4 regions of the Micromonospora sp. NPDC049151 genome follow, and region 3 is predicted to be linked to each of the others. Evidence: riboswitches for the same ligand, from Rfam matches in the RefSeq annotation. Region 3 holds a riboswitch; each other region holds the start of a gene.

Region 1 (5,075 bases), on a different contig from region 3:
GGCGGCGGGCATCTCGCTCACCCACTTCACCGGCGCGCAGTGGAACGAGGGCCGCAAGGTGTCCCGCTCCGAGGCGAGACCGGGTGACCTGGTGTTCTTCGGCTCCGATCTGCACCACGTCGGGCTCTACCTCGGCAACGGCGTGATGGTGCACGCGCCACGTACCGGTAAACCGGTCCAGGTGTCGAGCATCAGCACGATGCCGATCGCCGGCTTCGTCCGGGTCGCCTGACCGTACCCCGTACCACCGAGAGGCCCCCGGTCCGTCACGGACCGGGGGCCTCTCGCCGTGCGGTGACGGGTCAGCGCGGCGCACCGACCGGGGACGGCAGGATCAGCACGTCGTCCAGGTTCACGAACATGATCCGGTGGCCGAACTGGACCTGCACGTAGCGGTTCTCGCCGCGTACCACGGTCCGGTCACCCGGGGCCGAACCGTCGAACGAGACGGCCCGGTAGTACTCGCCGGGCAGCACCCCGCCGACCGCGTACCGCTGGCCGGCGGCGAACGTGTACTGAAGCGGCGAGATGGTCTGGTACGGGATGGTGTCCGGGTAGGCGGCCTGCTCCGGGTAGGCCCGCCCGTACACCGGGATGGTGGCCTTGCCGGGCCGCGGGGTCACCACGAAGCCGGTGGCCCACTTCGCGGTCGGCGCGGAGGCCGGGTTGAGGAACCACGCCTTCTGGCCGAGATACCAGATCGCCGTCCAGTCACCCTGCCGGCCGGCGAGCGCGTACGTCTGACCGGCCGAGGCGCGGGCGCCGTGGTCGGAGATGTACATCGTGTCCGGCGTGCCGTCCGGGCGCAGCCCGAGGTCGTTGACGAGCGGGGCGTCCGGGCTCGGCGCGGTCCGCAGGATCACCGACGAGGAGCCGCGCGACGGGCACGGCTCGGCCGGCGGCCTGGGCGTCGGGACGCCCGGCGGCTGCTGGTTGCAGCCGGTGAACGCCGGCCGGTTGGTGGCGAAGTCCGGGTCGATGGTGACCAGACCGGTCCGCGCGGTGCCGGTGGTGCGGAACGGCGCCTTCATCAGGTCGAAGTAGTGCGACCAGTCCCAGTACGGTCCCGGGTCCCAGTGCATGCCGCCCACCGCGCCGGCGTTGATGCCGGGCACGTTGTCGTGGCCGATGATGTGCTGCCGGTCCATCGGGATGCCGAGCTTCAGCGCCAGGTGGCGCACCAGCTTGGCGGAGGTGCGGTACATCGCCTCGGTGTACCAGGTGCCCTGACCGGCGAAGCCCTCGTGCTCCAGGCCGATGGACTTCGCGTTGACGTACCAGTTGCCGGCGTGCCAGCCGACGTCCTTGGTCTTGATGTGCTGGGCGATGTAGCCGTCCACCGAGCGCAGCGTGTAGTGCCAGCCCAGGTAGTCGGCCCGCTTCACCAGGTCGACGCTCGGGCCGAAGTAGCCCTCGGTGTCGTGGATGACGATGTACTCGATCTTCTGCTGCTTCGGCCGGTCGCCAAGATCGTGGTTGCCGTAGTCACCCGGGTCGTCGCTGAGCTGCTCGTACGGCGCGGGGATCCACTCACAGGCCAGCCGCACCGGGCACTCCAGCCCGTCCGGCCGCTCGGCGTTACGCAAACCGAGCCGGGCCAGCCGGGAGCGGTCCGGCGTCGCGGCGGTGGCGGCGAGCGTGACCCGCTGGCCGTCGTCGGTGGTCCGGCTGGCGCCCTGGCCGAGCTGGTCGTACACCTCGTCGGCGAAGGCCGCCGCGCCGTCGGTGGTGTCCGCGCCGGAGTACCGGGCCACCGCGCCGTACCAGGCCGCCGGGTCGGTGCCGGCGCCGACCGGCCCGCCCAGAGCCTTCTGGTACGACGCCAGCAGCGCCGCGCCACCGCGGATGTTCGCGGCCGGGTCGGTCCGCAGCGTCCCGGCGTCGAGCCCGGTGAGCGCGGCGGCGGCGTCGAGCGTCTGGAGCGAGGCGGGCGGCAGCGGGGCCTCCCGCTCCGGCGTGGCGGCCGTGGCCGGGTCGAGCTTCAGTGGACGGGAGTCGTCGCCGCGCGGGTCCTCGTCCTCGTCGACGTGGGCGCTGCCCGGCATGGCGAGGATGTGCGCGGCGTCGGTCAGGTGCATCGGGCCGTAGCCGCCGCTGGTGCTCGGCTGCCCGGTGTGGGTGTCCCAGCGGGACTCCAGATAGGAGACACCGAGCAGCACGTTCTGCGGGACGCCGTACTCGGCGGCCGCGGCGGCGTATTGTTGTTGCCTGTCGCTCGCGGGCGGGGACGTGTCCGGCGCGGCGGTCACCGGGCCGGTCGTCGCCAGCGCGGTGGCGGTGGCCACGGCGGCGGCGAGCAGTATCCGTCTGCCCGACGGCGGGGCGGAGAGGTGCATCGAACCTCCTGGACAGGGATGGGGGTCACTGCGTCTCCACCCTCACTCCGCACACCCGTGACGGTCAATACCTTTCCAGTAAGTAATCAGCCGTGAAAGAAAATTTCACTTCCGTCAGTGGTTCGCCGCCGGATCGCGTACGGAGTGTCACGTCGCTGGAAGTTGCGGATCGATAACGGTGGTCCCTACTCTGGTGAATCGTCGGCCGTACGTCTCACCGTCCAACCCGGTCGGTGACGGACCGGCACCGCCGAGTCGCCCGCGGGCGAGCCGGGGAACCAGGTACCTGGGGTGAATCCGCAGCGATGCGGTAGGGCGGCTCCCTTCCCGCCCGAATCCGTCAGCTAACCCGGTAGGCGGAACTGAAGAAGGAGTACGGACGCCGGTGGCACTCCATGCCCCGCGGCCGTCGTCGAGCCGGTCTGTCGACCGGTCCACGGCTGTGCCGCGTACCCGCTGGTCCCGCTTCACCACCGCCCTCGCCGCCCTGGTCGGCACCGCTGTCGTCCTGACCGGTGGCGCCACCGCGGCACACGCCGAACCCTCGGTCGCCGAGATCGAGGCCCAGATCGACCGCGACTGGAACAAGCTCGAACCGGTCATCGAACAGGTCAACGCCGTACGCGAACAGCTCGCCGCGCGGCGCGAGCAGGCCGACGCGCTCGGCCGGCAGATCGCGCCCCTCCAGGCCCGGGTGGACGCCGCGCTCGGCCAGGTCGGCGGGCTCGCCGCCGACGCCTACAAGGGCGACAACCTCTCCACCGTCAACGCGCTGCTGGGCAGCCGCTCACCGGGTGACCTGGTCAACGGCCTGGAACTGCTCGACCGCTTCGCGCACCGGCAGCACGAGCAGGTGCGCTCCGTCGCCGCGCTGCGCGACGAACTGGCGGCGAAGAAGAAGCCGCTGGACGAGATGATCGCCGGGCTGGCGCGCACCGAGGCCCAGCTCGCGGCGAAGAAGAAGCAGATCGACGCCGAGATCGCCCGGCTGCAGAAGCTGCGGCTCAAGGTGTACGGCAAGGGCGGCGGCGGCCCGCTGCGCCCGGCGCCCTGCCCGGCCGGTTACCCCGGTGGCGCGGCCGGTGCGGCGGTCAAGTTCGCCTGCGCCCAGATCGGCAAGATCTACGTCTGGGGCGCGGCCGGGCCGGACCACTTCGACTGCTCGGGCCTGACCATGGCGGCGTGGGCCAAGGGCGGCGTGTCGCTGCCGCACAACGCACGCCAGCAGCACGGCGTGACGAAGCGGATCGGCCGTGCCGAGCTGCGTGCCGGTGATCTCGTCTTCTACTACGGCGACCTGCACCACGTGGCGATGTACGTGGGCGACGGCTGGGTGGTGCACGCCTCCCAGTCGGGCAAGCCCATCACGATGAAGCGGGTCGACGACGGCGACATCAACAGCTACGGCCGGGTGTAAGGAAGGGCCCCCTCTTAACGCCTCCGGTAGAGGAGGGGGCCCTTCTTAACAACTGCGGGCGTCCGTCAGCGCGTCGGCCAGGTGCGCCAGCTCTGCCAGGACCGGCTCGGCGTCGGGCCGCGCTGCCCCTGGTAACGCGAGCCGTAGACGGCCGAGCCGTACGGGTGCTCGGCCGGCGAGGAGAGCCGGAAGATGCAGAGCTGGCCGATCTTCATGCCCGGCCAGAGCGTGATCGGCAGGTTCGCCACGTTCGACAGCTCCAGCGTGACGTGGCCGGAGAAGCCCGGGTCGATGAATCCGGCCGTCGAGTGGGTCAGCAGCCCCAGCCGCCCCAGGCTCGACTTGCCCTCCAGCCTCCCGGCGAGCTGGTCGCCCAGCGAGATCACCTCAAGCGTGGAGGCGAGCACGAACTCGCCCGGGTGCAGCACGAACGGCTGTCCCTCCGGCACCTCGACCATCGAGGTCAGGTCGTCCTGCTGCTTCGACGGGTCGATGTGTGTGTAGAGATGGTTGTTGAAGACCCGGAACAGCCGGTCCAGGCGTACGTCGATGCTCGACGGCTGCACCAGCGTCGGCTCGAAGGGCTCCAGCGCGAGCGTGCCGGCCTTGATCTCGGAGACCAGGTCGCGGTCGGAGAGCAGCATCCGAACACCATAGCGACCGGTATGGGTGACCTGCGTGTCGCACTACATCTTCGTACACGTGTTCGATAGAGTGTCCACATGGCTTCCTGGTCCGAATTCGCCGCCGACGAGCCCCGCCTCGCCGACGAGATCCGCCTCCTGATGCAGCAGTATGGGCCGGGCTTCGGCTACCTCGCCACGGTCCGCGCCGACGGCGGCCCCCGGGTCCACCCGGTCTCCCCGGTGATCACCGCAGACGGGCTCTGGTGCTTCGTCGTCGACTCGCCGAAGCGCCGCGACCTCGAACGCGACGGCCGCTACGCGCTGCACTCGTTCCCGCCGGAGGAGAGCGACGACGAGGCGTACATCGCGGGGCGCGCGCGGCAGGTGACCGACCCTGCCACGGTGACGCGGCTGGCCCGGATCGCCCGCGCGGCGCCGCAGGGCGACTGGCGGCTGTTCGAGTTCACTGTCGAGGCGGCGATGCTGACCCGGCGCGACCCGGTGGCCCAGCCCGGCGCCGCCCCGCCGCAGGTGCGGGTGTGGCTCGATCCGCGCGGGGTCGAACCGGCCCGGCGTGACCCGGTTGCCGCCGAGGGCCTTCGCGGCCGGCACGGCTTCGACACCCGCCGCCCGGCCGCCTGACCCGGCCCACGACGAACGGTGCCGGCCCGTCCGAGGACAGGGCCGGCACCGGTG
Region 2 (5,075 bases), on a different contig from region 3:
ACGTGTGGGGCAACGGCACCGGCACCAACAAGGAGACCGGCTGCGTGGACGCGTTGTTCTCCGCGCAGACCGAGCACAAGATGCTCGCCCAGTGGCTGGGCCGCAACGGCGCCAACGGCAACGGCGGTTACTGGCCGATCCGGGTGGGCCTCAACGACCAGAACGCCTACTACGACGGCAGCCAGGTGCAGATCGGCAAGAACACCGCCGGCCAGTGGATCGGCTCGCTGGACGTGGTGGCGCACGAGATCGGCCACGGCATCGACGACAACACCCCGGGCGGCATCTCCGGCGGCGGCACGCAGGAGTTCGTGGCGGACACGTTCGGCGCGGCCACCGAGTGGTTCGCCAACGAGCCGTCCAGCTACGACGCGCCGGACTTCCTGGTCGGCGAGAAGATCAACCTGGTCGGCTCCGGCCCGATCCGCAACATGTACAACCCGTCGGCGCTCGGCGACCCGAACTGCTACTCCAGCAGCATCCCGTCGACCGAGGTGCACGCCGCGGCCGGGCCGGGCAACCACTGGTTCTACCTGCTGGCGAACGGCAGCAGCCCGACGAACGGGCAGCCGTCCAGCTCGACCTGCAACGGCAGCAGCGTGACCGGCCTGGGCATCCAGAAGGCCATCAAGATCATGTACAACGGCATGCTCCTGAAGACCTCGTCCTCGTCGTACCTGAAGTACCGCACCTGGACGCTGCAGGCGGCGAAGAACCTCTACCCGGGCAGCTGCACGGAGTTCAACACGGTCAAGGCGGCCTGGGACGCGGTGAGCGTGCCCGCCCAGTCCGGTGACCCGACCTGCTCCGGCGGCAGCCCGACGCCCACCCCGAGCACCACGACCACCCCGCCGTCGGGCGGCTGCTCCGGCAACAAGCTCGCCAACCCGGGCTTCGAGTCGGGCAACGTGAGCTGGAGCGCCTCGTCCGGCGTCATCACCACCGACAGCGGCCAGGCCGCGCACGGCGGCTCGTACAAGGCGTGGCTGGACGGGTACGGCTCGTCGCACACCGACACGCTCAGTCAGTCGGTGACGATCCCGGCCGGATGCCGCGCGACGTTGAGCTTCTGGCTGCACATCGACAGCGCGGAGTCGACCACCAGCACCGCGTACGACAAGCTCACCGTCAAGGCGGGCAGCACCACGCTGGCCACCTACTCCAACCTGAACAAGGCCACCGGCTACGTGCAGCGGTCCTTCGACATCTCGTCGCTGGCCGGCACCACGGCGACCATCTCGTTCAGCGGCGTGGAGGACAGCTCGTTGCAGACGTCCTTCGTCGTCGACGACACCGCGGTCACCCTGAGCTGACCGTGGCGTAGCGCGGCCGGTCGTCGTCCTCCCGACGGCCGGCCGCCTCGTCATGCCCGGCCGGGCCCCTCACGGCGCCTGGCCGGACGGCATCGCGGCTTGCCGGACGGCATCGCGTCGAGCCGGGCGCTTCGTCGCGTCGTCCGGGTGGGCACCCGGTTCGTCAGGCCGGGCGGGCGCCCTGGGACGCGGTGCCGCGGTCGCGGTGGATCCGCGCGGCAGCCTCGTGCATCGCGCGGCCGAACAGCTCGGCCTGGTCGCCCATGCTGCCGAGCCGGGCGGCGAGCGCATCGGCGTCGGCCCGCGCAGATGCGCTGACCTGGGCGTCCAGCTCGGACAGCGCGGCATTGGCGGCGGCGACGAGGTGCCCGCCGAGGACGTCCAGCGGCTCGCCGGCCAGCTCCGGGTCGATCGTCACGGAATCCAGCCGGCCACCCTGGACGGCGACGGCGCGGACCCGGCCGCCGGCGGCCGTGCCCTCGGCGCGCAGCAGGTCGGCCGCCTCGCCGTCGGCGTGCGCCGAGGCCCGGGAGCGCATCGCGGTGAGCGCCTGCTGCGTACGGGTCAGCAGCTCGTCGATGCTCGCCGCCGCCGAGAACGGGTCGTTGGTCATATCAGCGCTTTCTTCACGTCTTAGCCGAGGACCGTGACCCTAGCAACCGCCCCCGACGAATCGCGCCTACCGGCCCTCGCGGGCCGCGTCCCGGTGCCGCGAGCAGGCCGGACACCGGCAACGCGGCGTGTCGCACGGGCGCGGACGCCCGGCCGGGGTGAAGCGGCCGGGCGTCCGCGAGACCGGTCAGCGCAGACGCAGCCGCTGACCGGGGAAGATCAGCCCCGGGTCGTCGCCCACCACCGCGCGGTTGCGCTCGTGCAGGGCACGCCAGCCGCCGTCCACGCGCTGCGCCACGGCGATCTCCGACAGCGTGTCCCCCGGCCGGACCAGGTACGTCCCGGTGCCGGTCCTGGGCTGTGGCGCGACGAGGGTGGTGGCCCGCTCCGGCGCGGCCCTCTTCGTGGCCGGTCGCCGCGGCGCGGCCTTCTTCGCGCCTGACCGCTTCTCGGCCGCAGCCGGCCCGGAACTCTTCTTCGCCGAGCCGCCCTTCTTGCCGCAGACCGGCCAGGCGCCGATGCCCTGCCCGCGCAGCACCTTCTCCGCGACGGCGATCTGCTCGGACCGGCTGGCCAGGTCGGCGCGGGCGGCGTACTTCTGGCCGCCGTAGCCGTTCCAGGTGGCACGGGAGAACTGGAGCCCGCCGTAGTAGCCGTTGCCGGTGTTGATCTTCCAGTTCCCGCCCGACTCGCAGCGTGCGACGGCGTCCCAGTTGACGCCCGCGCTGGCCGGAGCGGCCGAGCCGAACAGGGTCGCGGCGCCGAGGGCGGCGCCGGCCATCACCGCTCCGAGAGCGGTACGGCGGCTTCGGGCTGAGTATTCGGTTGCCATGTGGATTCCTCCACGCCGACGAGGTGAGCTGTCGGGTTCGGGCCGAGGAGCCCGGCCGCCGGTGGCGGCTTCACCCCGAGGTGACGATGCACCGTGGAACGTGTGGTTCCCCCGCTCCCGCACGAGGTTCGGTGACTGCGGCCGGCGGCGGGATTTGGCGTTTCCGGCCCGCGGTGTCCGCTACTGCGAACGAAACCGACGCTAGGAGCGCTTTGCGCCGATCGTCCACTTCTTGTGATGCCCTTCACCCGGCCGGGCGACCGGGCGCTACCGTGGCAGGACTGGGCAAGATCACGGGAGGCGGGACGGATGACCGATCACGGACACGAGCTGACCTTCGGCGGCTTCCTCACCCCCGCCGCCGCGCAGCCGGACCAGGTGGTGGCGCTGGCCCGGCTCTGCGAGCAGGTCGGACTGGACCTGGTCACCTTCCAGGACCACCCGTACCAGCCGGGTTTCCTGGACACCTGGACGCTGATGTCCTACGTGGCCGCCGCCACCGAACGCGTCCGCCTGGCCGGAAACGTCCTCAACCTGCCGTTGCGCCAGCCGGTGGTGCTGGCGCGCAGCGTCGCCAGCCTGGACCTGCTCACCGGCGGCCGGGTCGAGCTGGGGCTCGGCGCGGGCGCCTTCTGGGACGCGATCGAGGCAACGGGCGGGCGGCGCCTGTCCCCCGGCGCGGCCGTCGACGCCCTCGACGAGGCGATCCGGGTGATCCGCGAGGTCTGGGACACCGGCCACCGCGGCATGATCCGTGTCGACGGCGAGCACTACCGGGTGGTCGGCGCCAAGCGCGGCCCGGCGCCCGCCCACCCGGTGGGCATCTGGGTCGGCGCGTACAAGCCGCGCATGCTGCGCCTGGTGGGCCGCGCCGCGGACGGCTGGCTGCCGTCGCTGTCGTACCTGCCGAAGGGTCCCGACGAGTTGCCCGCCCTGAACGCGCTGGTGGAGGAGGGCGCCCGGGCCGCCGGACGCGACCCGGCCACGATCCGCCGCATGCTCAACGTGACAGGCACGTTCGCCCGCTCGTCGGCCGGTTTCCTGGCCGGGCCGCCGGAACAGTGGGTCGAGGAGCTGGCCGGGCTCACGCTGGAGCACGGCATCACCACGTTCATCCTCGGCAGCGACGAGCCGCGCGCGATCCAGATCTTCGGCCAGGAGGTCGCGCCCGCCGTGCGCGAGCTGGTCGCCGCCGAGCGCACCCCGCCCGAGCCCCGCGCGGCCACCGGGCAACAGGCCGCCGCCGGCGCGCCCAGCACGCTCGGGGTCACGCCCACCCCGGACCCGGGGGTACGCCTGAGCGCGCGCCGCCCCTGGGACGAGTCCACTCGCCCGAGCGCCCCGCCGCCGCCGGCCGGGCACGTCTACCCGCCCCGGGGACAGGCCGCCGGGCAGCACCTGGTGGACGTGCACGACCACCTGCGCCAGGAGCTGGCCCAGGTGCGCGACCTGCTGGAACAGGTCAAGCAGGGCACTGTCTCGCCGGGCCGGGCGCGGGCCGCGCTGAACGAGATGACCATGCGGCAGAACAACTGGACGCTCGGGGCCTACTGCGCGGCGTACTGCACCATGGTCACCCAGCACCACGGGCTTGAGGACGCCTCGATCTTCCCGCACCTGCGCCGCTCCGAGACCGGGCTGGCCGCCGTGCTGGACCGCCTCGAGGAGGAACACGTGGTGATCCACGGCGTGGTGGAGAGCGTCGACCGCGCGCTCGTGGAGCTGGTCCGCCGGCCCGGCGACTTCACCGGACTCCAGGAGGCGGTGGACCTGCTCACCGACACGCTGCTGTCGCACCTGTCGTACGAGGAGCACCAGATCGTCGAGCCGCTGGCCCGGCACGGGTTCTTCCCCGGCCAGTTGTGAGGCGGGGCCCCTTCTTCTTGTCGCGCCGGCGACGAGAAGGGGCCCCGCCTCACCGCTACAGGCCGCGGGCCAGGCGGTCGGCCAGGATCCGGGTGAACCGGGCCGGGTCGGCCAGCTCGCCGCCCTCGGCCAGCAGCGCCATGCCGTACAGCAGCTCGGCGGTCTCGGTCAGCGCGGCCGGGTCGCCGCCCTCCCCGTGCGCCTTGCGCAGCCCGGTGACCAGCGGGTGGGCCGGGTTCAGCTCCAGGATCCGCTTGACCTGGGGCACCTCCTGGCCCATGGCCCGGTACATCTTCTCCAGCGTCGGCGTCATGTCGTGCGCGTCGCCCACGACGCAGGCCGGTGAGGTGGTCAGCCGGGTGGACAGGCGCACCTCCTTGACGCTGTCGGCGAGCGCGCCGCCGAGGAAGGTGAGCAGGTCGGCGTACTCCTGCCGTTCCGCCTCGGCCTTC
Region 3 (5,075 bases):
GTCGCGGCCCGCGTACTGATGAGGCGCCCGTCATGGGCGAGTGGAGGTGCTCGCGTGAGCCTGTCGATCGTGAAGTCGGTGCGGCCGGGTGGTGTCGTCGAGATCGCGCCCCGTGGGGAGATCGACGTCGACACCGCGTACGAGGTGCGGGAAGCGATCGCCGAGGTGCTCGCGAAGGCCCGCCCCGCGCGGATCGAGCTGAACATGCGGCTTGTCACGTTCATCGACTCGGTCGGCATCAGCGCCATGGTCGCCGGCTTCCAGACCTGCGAGGTCAGCGGCGTCAAGCTCGTGGTCACCGAGCCGAGCCGGTTCGTGCACCGGCAGCTCTGGGTGACCGGCCTGCTCGGCCTCTTCGGCGCGCCCGAGCCGTGGTTCGCCGACGACACCCCCGAGGTGCTGCCCGGCGCCTGAGCGCCGTTCGCACCCCCTGCGGCCAGGGGACCTTCTACCCGTTGCCAGTCCGGCGTCGGTACGGGACGATCGTCGCGACGCACGACGGCGAGGGGGCCCGCTTGCAGAGCAGCGACAGCTTCAGCTACACCGTGCAGGCCCGGTGCAGCCGGGCCGAAGCGGTGGCCCTGCTAGGCGACCTGAGTCGCCAGGGTGAGCTGCATCCGCTGATCGTCCGGGTCCGGAAGCTGCCGGCCCGGCCCGGCGCGCTGGCCAGCTACGCGATCACCGACCGGCTGCAACTCGGCCCGCTGCACTTCCCGGTGACCTACCAGGCGGACGTGCTGATCGCGAGCGAGGACGAGGTGGTCACCGTCGCCCGGCAGCAGCCGGCGACGACCGTACGCAACCACACCCGGCTGCGCGACGAGGACGACGGCACGGTACGCGTCGAGGTGGAGATCACGCTCACCGCGCCGGCACCGCTGTTCGGGTACGCGTTCCGCCAGGCCCGGGCGGCTCACCTGGGCCTGGCGGCGCGTCTCGGAGCGACCCTGGAGGGCCGGCCGGCCTGATCCGGCCGGCCCCTTCCGGGCGCTCAGTACACCGACAGGTGCACGTGGTTGGTGTGGTCGCTGGACGGGTCGCCGTTGCCCCCGCTGTACGACTTCCACCCGCTGCTGGGCAGCCAGATCTGCTTGAACCAGATCACGTAGAGCACGGCGAGCGGGTCGGCGTTGCGCACGAAGTACGCGGCCAGGTTGTTGCCGTACGTCCGGTCGCCGCCGGAGGCCACGCCGCCGAAGCCGTTCTTCTGCGCGGCGAAGTCGCAGGCCCGCCCCTTCGGGTGCTCGCCCGAGCCGCTGGGCCGGTGGCACGAGACGTACCTGGTGAAGCCGGCCGCCTTCGCCTGTTGCAGCGCGTGCAGCGTGCGCGGGGTGATGCAGCCGTTGGCCGGGGTCGGGTCGTTGACGCTGCACGACTCCGGGGGCCAGGAGCCGTCCGAGTTGCGCGGCGCCGGCTTCGCGTTCTTGGTGGAGGTGCCCTGGACGCTGCCGCCGCTGCTGCTGCGCGTGGCGCGGTCGTTCGCCACCTCCAGGGCGCGCTCGGCCTGCTCCTTGCGCTTGGCCATCACCGTCACCTGCTTGCGCTGCTCGCGGATCTCGCCGTCGAGCTGGGCGCGGGTGCGGGTGGCCTGGTCCCGGGTGGCGATCAGGTCGCGCAGCGTACGGTCCTCGTGCGCGGCGACCTGTTCCAGCGCGGCGGCCCGGTCCATGAAGCCCTCCGGGCTGCTGCTGCCCAGCAGCACCCCGGCGGTGCCCAGGCGGCCGTTGCGGTACGCCACGGCGGCGATCTCGCCGACCTTGGCGTCGCGTACGGCCAGCTCGGCGCCGACCGTCTTGAGCTGTTCGTTCAGTTGCTTCTGGCGGCTCACCGACCGGTTCAGCGCGGCCTTGGCCTCCAGCCAGCCCTTGCTGGCGGCGTCGAGCTGGGCACGCAGTTCGGGCGTGCCGCCCTCGTCGTCGCCGCCGGGCGCGGCGGCGAGCAGGCCGGTCGCCGGCCCCGCCGAGGCGGGGGAGACCGGAACAGTCGCGACGCCGAGGGCCAGCGTCGCGACGAGCAGGGCCGCCAACCGGGCGGCTGTCCGTCGTACAGGTGCCACGTGGGGCATTCACACGTCCTTCCGTCAACGCCGACCGGGTTAGCTGACGGGTTCGGGACGGAAGATCCCTACCGCTGACGCGGATGCACCCCACGTACGTGGTTCCCCGGCTCGTCCCTGCGGACGATTAGGCGACGGCCGCCCCACCGGGGCCGGTGGCGTCCGCGGGTGCGGCCGCGACCGACACTACCGGCGCTGCCCGGGCGTGGCTCGGTGGAGCAACGCCACTAGGTGGGGCAAAACCGGCATAAGACTACAACAGCCACAGTGATTTAAGTCTGCCCTAATCACCACTCGGTCTTCCCGCACACGCCGGCCGACGCTCCGGGTTCGACCTGCAACGTGGCGTGATCGATGGAGAAGTCCTCGTGCAGGGCGGCCCGCGCGGCGGCCAGCACCTGCCCCGGGTCCACGCCCGGGTCGGTGGTCAGGTGCGCCGAGGCCACCTCCATGCCCGAGGTGAGCGTCCACACGTGCAGGTCGTGCACCTCGGCCACGCCGGGTACGGCGGCCAGCCGGTCGTGCACGGCGGTCACCTGGAGGTGCTCCGGCGCGGCCTGCACCAGGATGCGCAGCGCGGCCCGGCCGAGCCGCCAGGTGCGCGGCAGGATGAACAGGCCGATCCCGACGGCTACCAGCGGATCGGCCCACCACCAGTCGGTCGCGGCGATGACCAGCGCGGCGGCGATCACGCCGAGCGAGCCGAGCAGATCGCCGAGCACCTCCAGGTACGCCCCGCGCAGGTTGATGCTCTCCTTCGCCCCGGCGCGCAGCAGCGCGAACGCGACGATGTTGGCGAGCAGGCCGAGCACCGCCACCACGAGCATCGGGCCGGCCAGCACCTCCGGCGGCTCGCCGAACCGGCGTACCGCCTCGACCAGGACGTAGAGCGCGACGGCGCCGAGCAGCACGGCGTTGGCCAGGGCGGCGAGCACCTCCAGCCGGTAGAGCCCGAACGTGCGCTGCGGGTCGGTGCCGGCGCGGCGGGCGGCGGTGATCGCGGCCAGTGCCATGCCGATGCCGAGGACGTCGGTGAACATGTGCCCGGCGTCGGAGAGCAGCGCGAGCGAGCCGGTGGTGAAGGCGGCCACCGCCTCGACCACCATCAGGACGGCGAGCAGCGCGAAGGCGGCCCAGAGGCGGCCCCGGTGGCGGTGTGCCGCGTTGGCCACCGCGCCGCTGTGGTCATGACCTGCGCCCACGCCAACACCCTTCCTGCCCCGTACCGGCCAGGCCCAATGTATGTTCACATCGCTATGTATGCAACTGAACTGTGGGTGACGTCAGGGGCGCGGACGGGTGTCCCTCAGAGCGGGTCGAGCGTGGTGAGGCGCTGGGTCGCCCGGGACAGCGCCACGTAGAGCGTGCGTACCCCCGAACCGGGGTCGGCCCGGATCTCACTCGGCGCCACCAGCACCACGCCGTCGTACTCCATGCCCTTCGCCTGGAGGCTGGTGACCACCTGGAGCCGGCTCGCGCCGAGCGCGCCCAGCCAGCCGGCCACCTCGTCCCGGCGTGGCACCGGCGTGATCACACCAACGGTGCCCTCCACCTGCGCGAGCAGCGCCTCGGCCGCCTCGACGGTGGCCGCCGGCAGGTCGGCGGCGGGCACCGTGCGCTCGACCGGCGGCACGCCGGTGGACCGCACCGCGTCGGGCAGCGGCAGGTCCGGGTAGAGCCGGCGGATCTCCGCCGCCGCCACCGCGAAGATCTCCGCCGAGTTGCGGTAGTTGGTGGTCAGCTCGTAGCGGTGCCGCTTGCGTCGGCCCAGCGCCTGGTCCCGGGCGCGGTCCAGCTCCTGCGGGTCGCCGGTCCAGGCGGTCTGCGCCGGATCGCCGACCACCGTCCAGGACGCCAGCCGCCCGCGCCGCCCGACCATCCGCCACTGCATCGGCGAGACGTCCTGCGACTCGTCCACCACCACGTGCGCGTAGTCGCGGTAGTCGGCCGGACGCTCCCGGGCCGCCGCGCGGGCGGCACGCTGCCGGTCGGCGTACGTGCTCAGCTCGCGCACGCCACCGGCGAGCTGGTACGGGTCGCGCCTGGGCCGGGCCCGCTGCACGGGCTTGCCGAGCAGCGCGTCCAGCTCGTCGAGCAGCGCGATGTCCGCCACGGTCAGCCCGTCGGTCCCGAGCGTGCGGTACGCCTGCCCGAGCAGCCGGATCTCGGCCGAGGAGAGGATCCCCCCGGCGTAGCGGCGCAGCCGGTCCGGGCGGGCCAGCCAGTCCAGCACGTGCCGCGGGTGCAGCCGCGGCCACCACGCCTTGAGGAACTCGCGGAACTCCGGCCGCTCGATGATCTCGTCCTCGAACGCCGGCTGCTCCGGCAGCCGGCCCACCCGCAGCGTGCGGGCCTGCGCGTAGAGCGCGGCGAGCACCGCGTCGAACGCCGCCCGGCGCACCTCGTTGCGGCGGGCGCCCCGGGCCAGCGTCCGGTCCCGGACCGCGTCCAGCGCGGCGCGCTCCAGGCGCAGCAGCTCGCCCCGGTAGAGCAGGCGCAGCTCGGCCGGGGAGTCCGGCACCGCGTCGCGGACCGCGCGTTCCAGCACCCGGCGCATCCGCAGCGAACCCTTCACCGCCGCCACGTCCGGCGGGTCGGCGCGGGACGCGGACAGGCCGGGGAACAGCGAGCCGAGCGAGTGCAGCGTGGCCGTCTCCTCGCCCAGCGAGGGCAGCACCGAGGCGATGTACTCGACGAACACGCCGGACGGGCCGACCACGAGGATGCCGCCGCCGGCGTACCGGGCCCGGTCGGAGTAGAGCAGGTACGCGGCCCGGTGCAGCGCCACCGCCGTCTTGCCGGTGCCCGGGCCGCCGGAGACGATCGTGACGCCGTCGCCGGGGGAGCGGATCGCCTCGTCCTGCTCCCGCTGGATGGTGGCGACGATGTCCCGCATGCCCCGGCCGGTGGCCCGGGACAGCGTGGCCAGCAGGGCCCCGTCACCGACCACCGCCATGTCCGGCGGCGCGGCCTCCGGATCCAGCAGGTCGTCCTCGATCCGGGTGACCTTCTCGGAGGC
Region 4 (5,075 bases), on a different contig from region 3:
CGGCCGGCTCGGCGGCGAAGAGGGCCAGCAGGGCGCCGACCTGCTGGTCGGCCTCGGCCGGGTGCCGGAAGCGGCCCTTCGGGTTGATCGTGTACTCGTTGCGCCGTCCCACCCGCGTACGCCGCAGGTAACCCCCGGCCTCCAGGTCGGCGACGATGGCCTGGGCCGCCCGCTCGGTCACGCCCACCTCGTCGGCGACGTCACGCAGCCGGGCGGTGGGGTTGCGTGCGATAGCCAGCAGTACGTGGCCGTGGTTGGTGAGGAAGGTCCAGTTACGGCGGCTCCCGTCCTCAACTGGTGTGGTCGCCATGGTGGTCATGCTATGGCCACCGCCGCCACCTGCCGAATCGGCGCGGTCCGGAGGCGGGCGGCGACGGAAAGTATGAAATGCGTATCACGAATCTTGACGGCTCCCGAGGGGCGTGTGAACGTTGGTCGCGAGGCCGTCCGGCCTGGTAGTTCCCTGGTAGACGAGGTGAGCGACATGACGCCGAGGACCCCGGAGCAGGCACTTGCCGAACTGCGTGCCGGTAATCACCGGTTCGTCACCGGCGTCCCCCAGCATCCGAATCAGGACGCCGGCCATCGGGCGGCTGTCGCCGACGGCCAGCACCCGTTCGCGGTGATCGTCGGCTGCTCCGACTCGCGGCTCGCCGCCGAGATCATCTTCGATCGCGGCCTCGGTGACCTCTTCGTGGTGCGTACCGCCGGGCACACCGCCGGGCCGGAGGTGCTCGGCAGCGTCGAGTACGCCGTCACCGTGCTGGGCACTCCGCTCGTGGTGGTGCTCGGGCACGACTCGTGCGGCGCGGTCCAGGCCGCCCGCGAGGGGGTCCGGACCGGCGCCGCCCCGGCCGGGCACCTGGGCGCGGTGGTGGACGCGGTCTCGCCCAGCCTGCTGCGCGCCGCCCGCCAGGGCGTCGAGGACCTCGACGGCATCATCGACGTGCACATCGCGCAGACCGTGGAGACGCTGCTGGCCCGGTCCGGCGTGCTGGCCGAGCGGGTGGCGGCGGGGCGGTGCACGGTGGTCGGCATGTCGTACCGGCTCGCCGGCGGCGAGGTGCGGACCGTGGCGCAGGCCCCGGCCCCGCTGCCCGCCCCGGCGGCGCCCGCAGACCCGGCGCTGGCGAGCTGATCCACGGGGAAGACGAAAGGGGCCGCCCGAGGGCGGCCCCTTCTTCGTGGTGTCCGGCGTCAGAGCAGCGACATGTGGACGTGGTCGGTGTGGTTCGACGGCCCGCTGTAGGAGCGCCAGCCGGTGGCCGGGAACCAGATCTGCCGGTTCCAGATGACGTAGTAGATGCCCAGCCGGTCGGCGTTGCGGATGAGGAAGGCGGCCACCTCGTTGCCGTACCTGCGGGTGTCGTTGTTGTGCCAGGGTGCGAAGCCGCTGTTCTGCAGCGACCAGTCGCACGCCTTGCCCTTGGGGTGCTCCCACGGCCCGCCGGACCGGTAGCAGCCCACGAAGCGCTTGAAGCCCGCGCGCCGGACCTCCTTGTACGCGTGCAGCGTGCGCGGCGTGACGCAGCCCGAGGTGGTCGGGTCGTCCTCGCTGCACGACTCGGCCTTCCACCCGCCGTCGGCGGTGCGGCCGGGGGCGATCTTGGCGACCGGTGAGGTGGCGGAGACCAGTCCGCCGGTGAAGCCGAGGCCGCCGACGAGCTTCAGCGCGCGCTCGGCCTGCACCTTCTCGCGCTCCATCGCGTTCTTCTGCTTCTCCTGCTCGCGGACCTCGGCGTCCATCGCGATCTTGGCCTGCTCGGCGCGGGTCTTGACCGCGTTGATGGCGGCCAGGCGCTGCGCGTTGAGGAGGTTCAGCTCGTCCAGGGCGTTGACCCGGCGGACGAACGAGTCGGGGGAGTTGCTCTCCAGCAGCATCGCCATCGCGCCCATCCGGCCGGTCCGGTAGGACTGGGCGGCGAGCTGGTTGACCTGCGGGCTGAGCGCGTCGAGTTCGGCCTGTGCCGTCTTCACCTCGGCCGCCAGCCGCCGCTGGCGGTCCTGCGACTTGGCGAGCTTCGCCTTGGCCTGGAGGAAGTTCCGGTTGGCGGAGTCGATCGCCTCGGTGATGAGCGGCGGTTCGCCGTCCTCCTCGTGGCCCGAGGGGTTGCCGGGTGCCGCCGCGGCGGGGGCCGCGGTCGCCGGCGTCGGCCCGGCCAGCACGGCCAGTGAGGCCAGCACGGCCACCACGGGTGTCAGCCAGCGGCGCAGGGGTGCCGTCACAGTGTTCCCTTCCGTCGGCCGCCGACCGGGTTAGCTGACGGGTTCGGGACGGAAGTGGCCCCTACCGCTGTCGCGGATTCACCCCATGTACCTGGTTCCCCGGCTCGCCCGTGGGCGATTGGGCGGCGGCACCGCTGGCGCCGGTGCGCGCCTTCGGCGGTGACCGGCAGCGAGGTTACCCGACAGCACTCGTGAGGATCTACGTCCGGAAGCCGACCAATAGCGAGATTTCGCCGTGGCGCACCGTGACCAGCGTCGCGTTTGAAATCGATGGTCACGCTGCGGAGTCTCACCATGCGGCCTCCGTACTCCTTCCGCCGCCGAGCGCCTCCAGCGCGTCGTCCCGTCCGGCCGGCGGCCGGGGCGCGGGCGGCGCCGGCTCCGCGCCGCGCGGGCGCCGCCCGGCGGTGGTCACGATCGCGGCCAGGCCGGTGGTCAGCGGTACGGCGGCGATCAGGCCGAGCGTGGCCACCGCGCTGCGGACGATCTCCTGGGCGAGGAACTCGCTGGTGAGGATCTCGCTGACCGGGCGGGAGTCGGCGACCAGCAGGAGCAGCAGCGGCAGCGAGGCGCCCGCGTACGCCAGCACGATGGTGTTGACGGTGGACGCGATGTGGGCCCGGCCGACCCGGGTCGCCGCGCGGTAGAGCTGCCGCCGGGACAGCCCGGGGTTGGCGTGCGCCAGTTCGGTGACGGTGGCCGCCTGGGTGACCGTGACGTCGTCCAGCACGCCCAGCGAGCCGATGATGATGCCGGCCAGCAGCAGGCCGTGCAGGTCCACGTCGGCCTGGAACATGGACAGCGTGGTGGCGTCCTCGCTGCCGAAGCCGGTCAGGTGGGTGGCGGACGTGGCGAGCAGGCCGAGCACGCCGGTGATCACCAGGCTGCCCAGCGTGCCGAGCACCGCCACCGACGTCTGCGCGGTGATCCCGTGGGTCAGGTAGAGCACCACGAACATGATCAACGCGGCGCCGACGATCGCCACCAGCAGCGGGGGCTGGCCGGCGCCGATGCCCGGCAGCACGAAGCCGAGCAGGATGGCGAAGCTGGCCGCCAGGCCGGCGAGCGCGGCCAGCCCGCGCCAGCGGCCGAACGCCACGATCGCGGCGGCGAACAGCACCATCAGCCAGATCAGCGGTGTGCCGCGCTGGTGCTCGGCGATGTTGTAGGACTTCACCGCCGGGTCGGCCGGGTCGGTCAGCTCGACCAGGACCACCTCGTCGCCGACCGCGACCCGGGGCGCGCCGGGCCCGGCCGGGATCGGCGTCTCGACCTGGCGGCCCGCGTCCGGACCCTGCTCGGCGGTCACCGTCACGGTGCCGCAGGGGCCGCCCCCGCCGTCCGGGGCCTCCGGGGTCGGCGGGCAGGGCTCGGTGACCACCCGGGTCACCGTGCCGTGGTAGCGGGGGACGTCCGCGCCGCCCACCGGCTCCCGGTCCTGCCGGGGCCAGAGGACCAGCGCCGCGATCACGGTGAGTGCGAACAGCGGCACCACCACTGCGACGAGCAGCCGGCGTACGCCCGGCGGCGCGGCGGGTGCGGGGCGGGTGTGGTCGGCACCCATGGCGTCTCCCAACGGTCGGGGCGACGCCTGGTCCGCCGGACCGGTCTGGTCACCCGGGCGGCGCGGACGTGTCGACCACGTCCGGGTCGTCGCCCGGCCATGGTAGGCAGCCTGACCTCACCGGGACCGGTGACGCTCGCCTCGCGTGATCAGGTCAGACCGGCCCGGCGTCGCCGGTACTCGTCCTCGTCGATCTCGCCGCGCGCGTACCGCTCGTCCAGGATGCGCCGGGCCGTCGTCGGGCCCAGGTACTGGGGGCCGGTCCACCGCACGGCCGCCCAGACGAGCCCCGCCAGCACCGCGAGCACCAGCAGGGACCAGATCCACATCCAGCCCATCATCGGGCTCTGCCACATCATCGGGCCGCCCTCCGTCCGTCGCCGCGGGTCCGCCGGGGTCGGCCTGCCCGCCACTTCGACGGTACGACCGGCCCGACGCGTCGGCGCGGGTCGATGTGCCTGGTTCCGGGGGCCGGAGGTCCCCGCTCAGCCGCGCTTCATCAGGCGGCCGACGGCGGCCATCATCTCGGTCGCCATCTCGTCGGCCCGGCCCTCGGCGGCGCCCTCGTGCATGCAGTGCCGGGCGTGGCCGTCGAGCAGGCCGAGGCCGACCTTGTCCAGCGCCGCCTGGATGGCCGAGATCTGGGTGAGCACGTCGATGCAGTAGCGGTCGTCCTCGACCATCTTCTCGATGCCACGGACCTGACCCTCGATCCGGCGGAGCCGGGCGAGGAGTTGGTCCTTGCTGGCGGTGTAGCCCCGGGTCGGGCTGGACGGCGCGGTCATGGAAACGAGGATAGCGTACCCCTCGGGGGTATGCTAACGTCTCGAACGTACCCCTGGGGGGTATAAGATCGGAGGGCGAGATGGAGAGCACCTACCAGGTGAGCGGCATGACCTGCGGGCACTGCGTCAACTCGGTGAGCACCGAGCTGAGCGCGCTTCCGGGCGTCACCGACGTCCAGGTCGACCTGGCCGGCGGCCGGGTCACCGTCACCAGTCAGGACCCGCTGGACGTGGACGCGGTCCGCGCGGCGGTCGACGAGGCCGGCTACGACCTCGTCGGTGCGTGACGGGTCCGACGGACCCGCGGAAACCGAGGAGACACCAATGAACACGGCGACGAAGCTCAGTGGCTTCGCCCTCGGCCTCGTGGCGGTGTTCGGCGCGGCGTACGGGATCGGCAACCTGGCCGATCCCGTCGCCCCGGCCGCCGAGACCCGCCACGACGACAGCGACAGCGACCACGGGGCCGGCGACGCCGGCCACGGCGACGAGAGCCAGGC

What was found. A riboswitch is a leader RNA that binds a small molecule or an ion and turns the genes downstream of it on or off. The one in region 3 is predicted to bind cyclic di-AMP.
Region 1: linked by a shared signal. The riboswitch ahead of AB0B20_RS06130 (NlpC/P60 family protein) and the one ahead of AB0B20_RS13175 (hypothetical protein) in region 3 are both predicted to bind cyclic di-AMP.
Region 2: linked by a shared signal. The riboswitch ahead of AB0B20_RS16340 (transglycosylase family protein) and the one ahead of AB0B20_RS13175 (hypothetical protein) in region 3 are both predicted to bind cyclic di-AMP.
Region 4: linked by a shared signal. The riboswitch ahead of AB0B20_RS10965 (hypothetical protein) and the one ahead of AB0B20_RS13175 (hypothetical protein) in region 3 are both predicted to bind cyclic di-AMP.

Annotation. Positions count from the first base shown of each region.
Region 1 covers NZ_JBEZDP010000003.1:228,462-233,536, reverse strand. The annotation lists gene AB0B20_RS06140 (NlpC/P60 family protein) at 1-232, shown strand, start outside; gene AB0B20_RS06135 (peptidoglycan recognition family protein) at 303-2,336, opposite strand; cyclic di-AMP (ydaO/yuaA leader) riboswitch at 2,575-2,710, shown strand; gene AB0B20_RS06130 (NlpC/P60 family protein) at 2,722-3,753, shown strand; gene dcd (dCTP deaminase) at 3,819-4,397, opposite strand; gene AB0B20_RS06120 (pyridoxamine 5'-phosphate oxidase family protein) at 4,476-5,021, shown strand.
Region 2 covers NZ_JBEZDP010000012.1:113,575-118,649, reverse strand. The annotation lists gene AB0B20_RS16350 (M4 family metallopeptidase) at 1-1,313, shown strand, start outside; gene AB0B20_RS16345 (YbaB/EbfC family nucleoid-associated protein) at 1,477-1,926, opposite strand; gene AB0B20_RS16340 (transglycosylase family protein) at 2,113-2,757, opposite strand; cyclic di-AMP (ydaO/yuaA leader) riboswitch at 2,756-2,901, opposite strand; gene AB0B20_RS16335 (LLM class flavin-dependent oxidoreductase) at 3,067-4,623, shown strand; gene htpG (molecular chaperone HtpG) at 4,679-5,075, opposite strand, start outside.
Region 3 covers NZ_JBEZDP010000009.1:94,945-100,019, reverse strand. The annotation lists gene AB0B20_RS13185 (STAS domain-containing protein) at 55-414, shown strand; gene AB0B20_RS13180 (SRPBCC family protein) at 516-968, shown strand; gene AB0B20_RS13175 (hypothetical protein) at 992-2,065, opposite strand; cyclic di-AMP (ydaO/yuaA leader) riboswitch at 2,070-2,200, opposite strand; gene AB0B20_RS13170 (cation diffusion facilitator family transporter) at 2,344-3,258, opposite strand; gene AB0B20_RS13165 (AAA family ATPase) at 3,363-5,075, opposite strand, start outside.
Region 4 covers NZ_JBEZDP010000007.1:119,003-124,077, forward strand. The annotation lists gene AB0B20_RS10955 (MarR family winged helix-turn-helix transcriptional regulator) at 1-319, opposite strand, end outside; gene AB0B20_RS10960 (carbonic anhydrase) at 485-1,138, shown strand; gene AB0B20_RS10965 (hypothetical protein) at 1,198-2,226, opposite strand; cyclic di-AMP (ydaO/yuaA leader) riboswitch at 2,230-2,361, opposite strand; gene AB0B20_RS10970 (YibE/F family protein) at 2,516-3,790, opposite strand; gene AB0B20_RS10975 (SHOCT domain-containing protein) at 3,940-4,149, opposite strand; gene AB0B20_RS10980 (metal-sensitive transcriptional regulator) at 4,276-4,575, opposite strand; gene AB0B20_RS10985 (heavy-metal-associated domain-containing protein) at 4,656-4,862, shown strand; gene AB0B20_RS10990 (hypothetical protein) at 4,900-5,075, shown strand, end outside.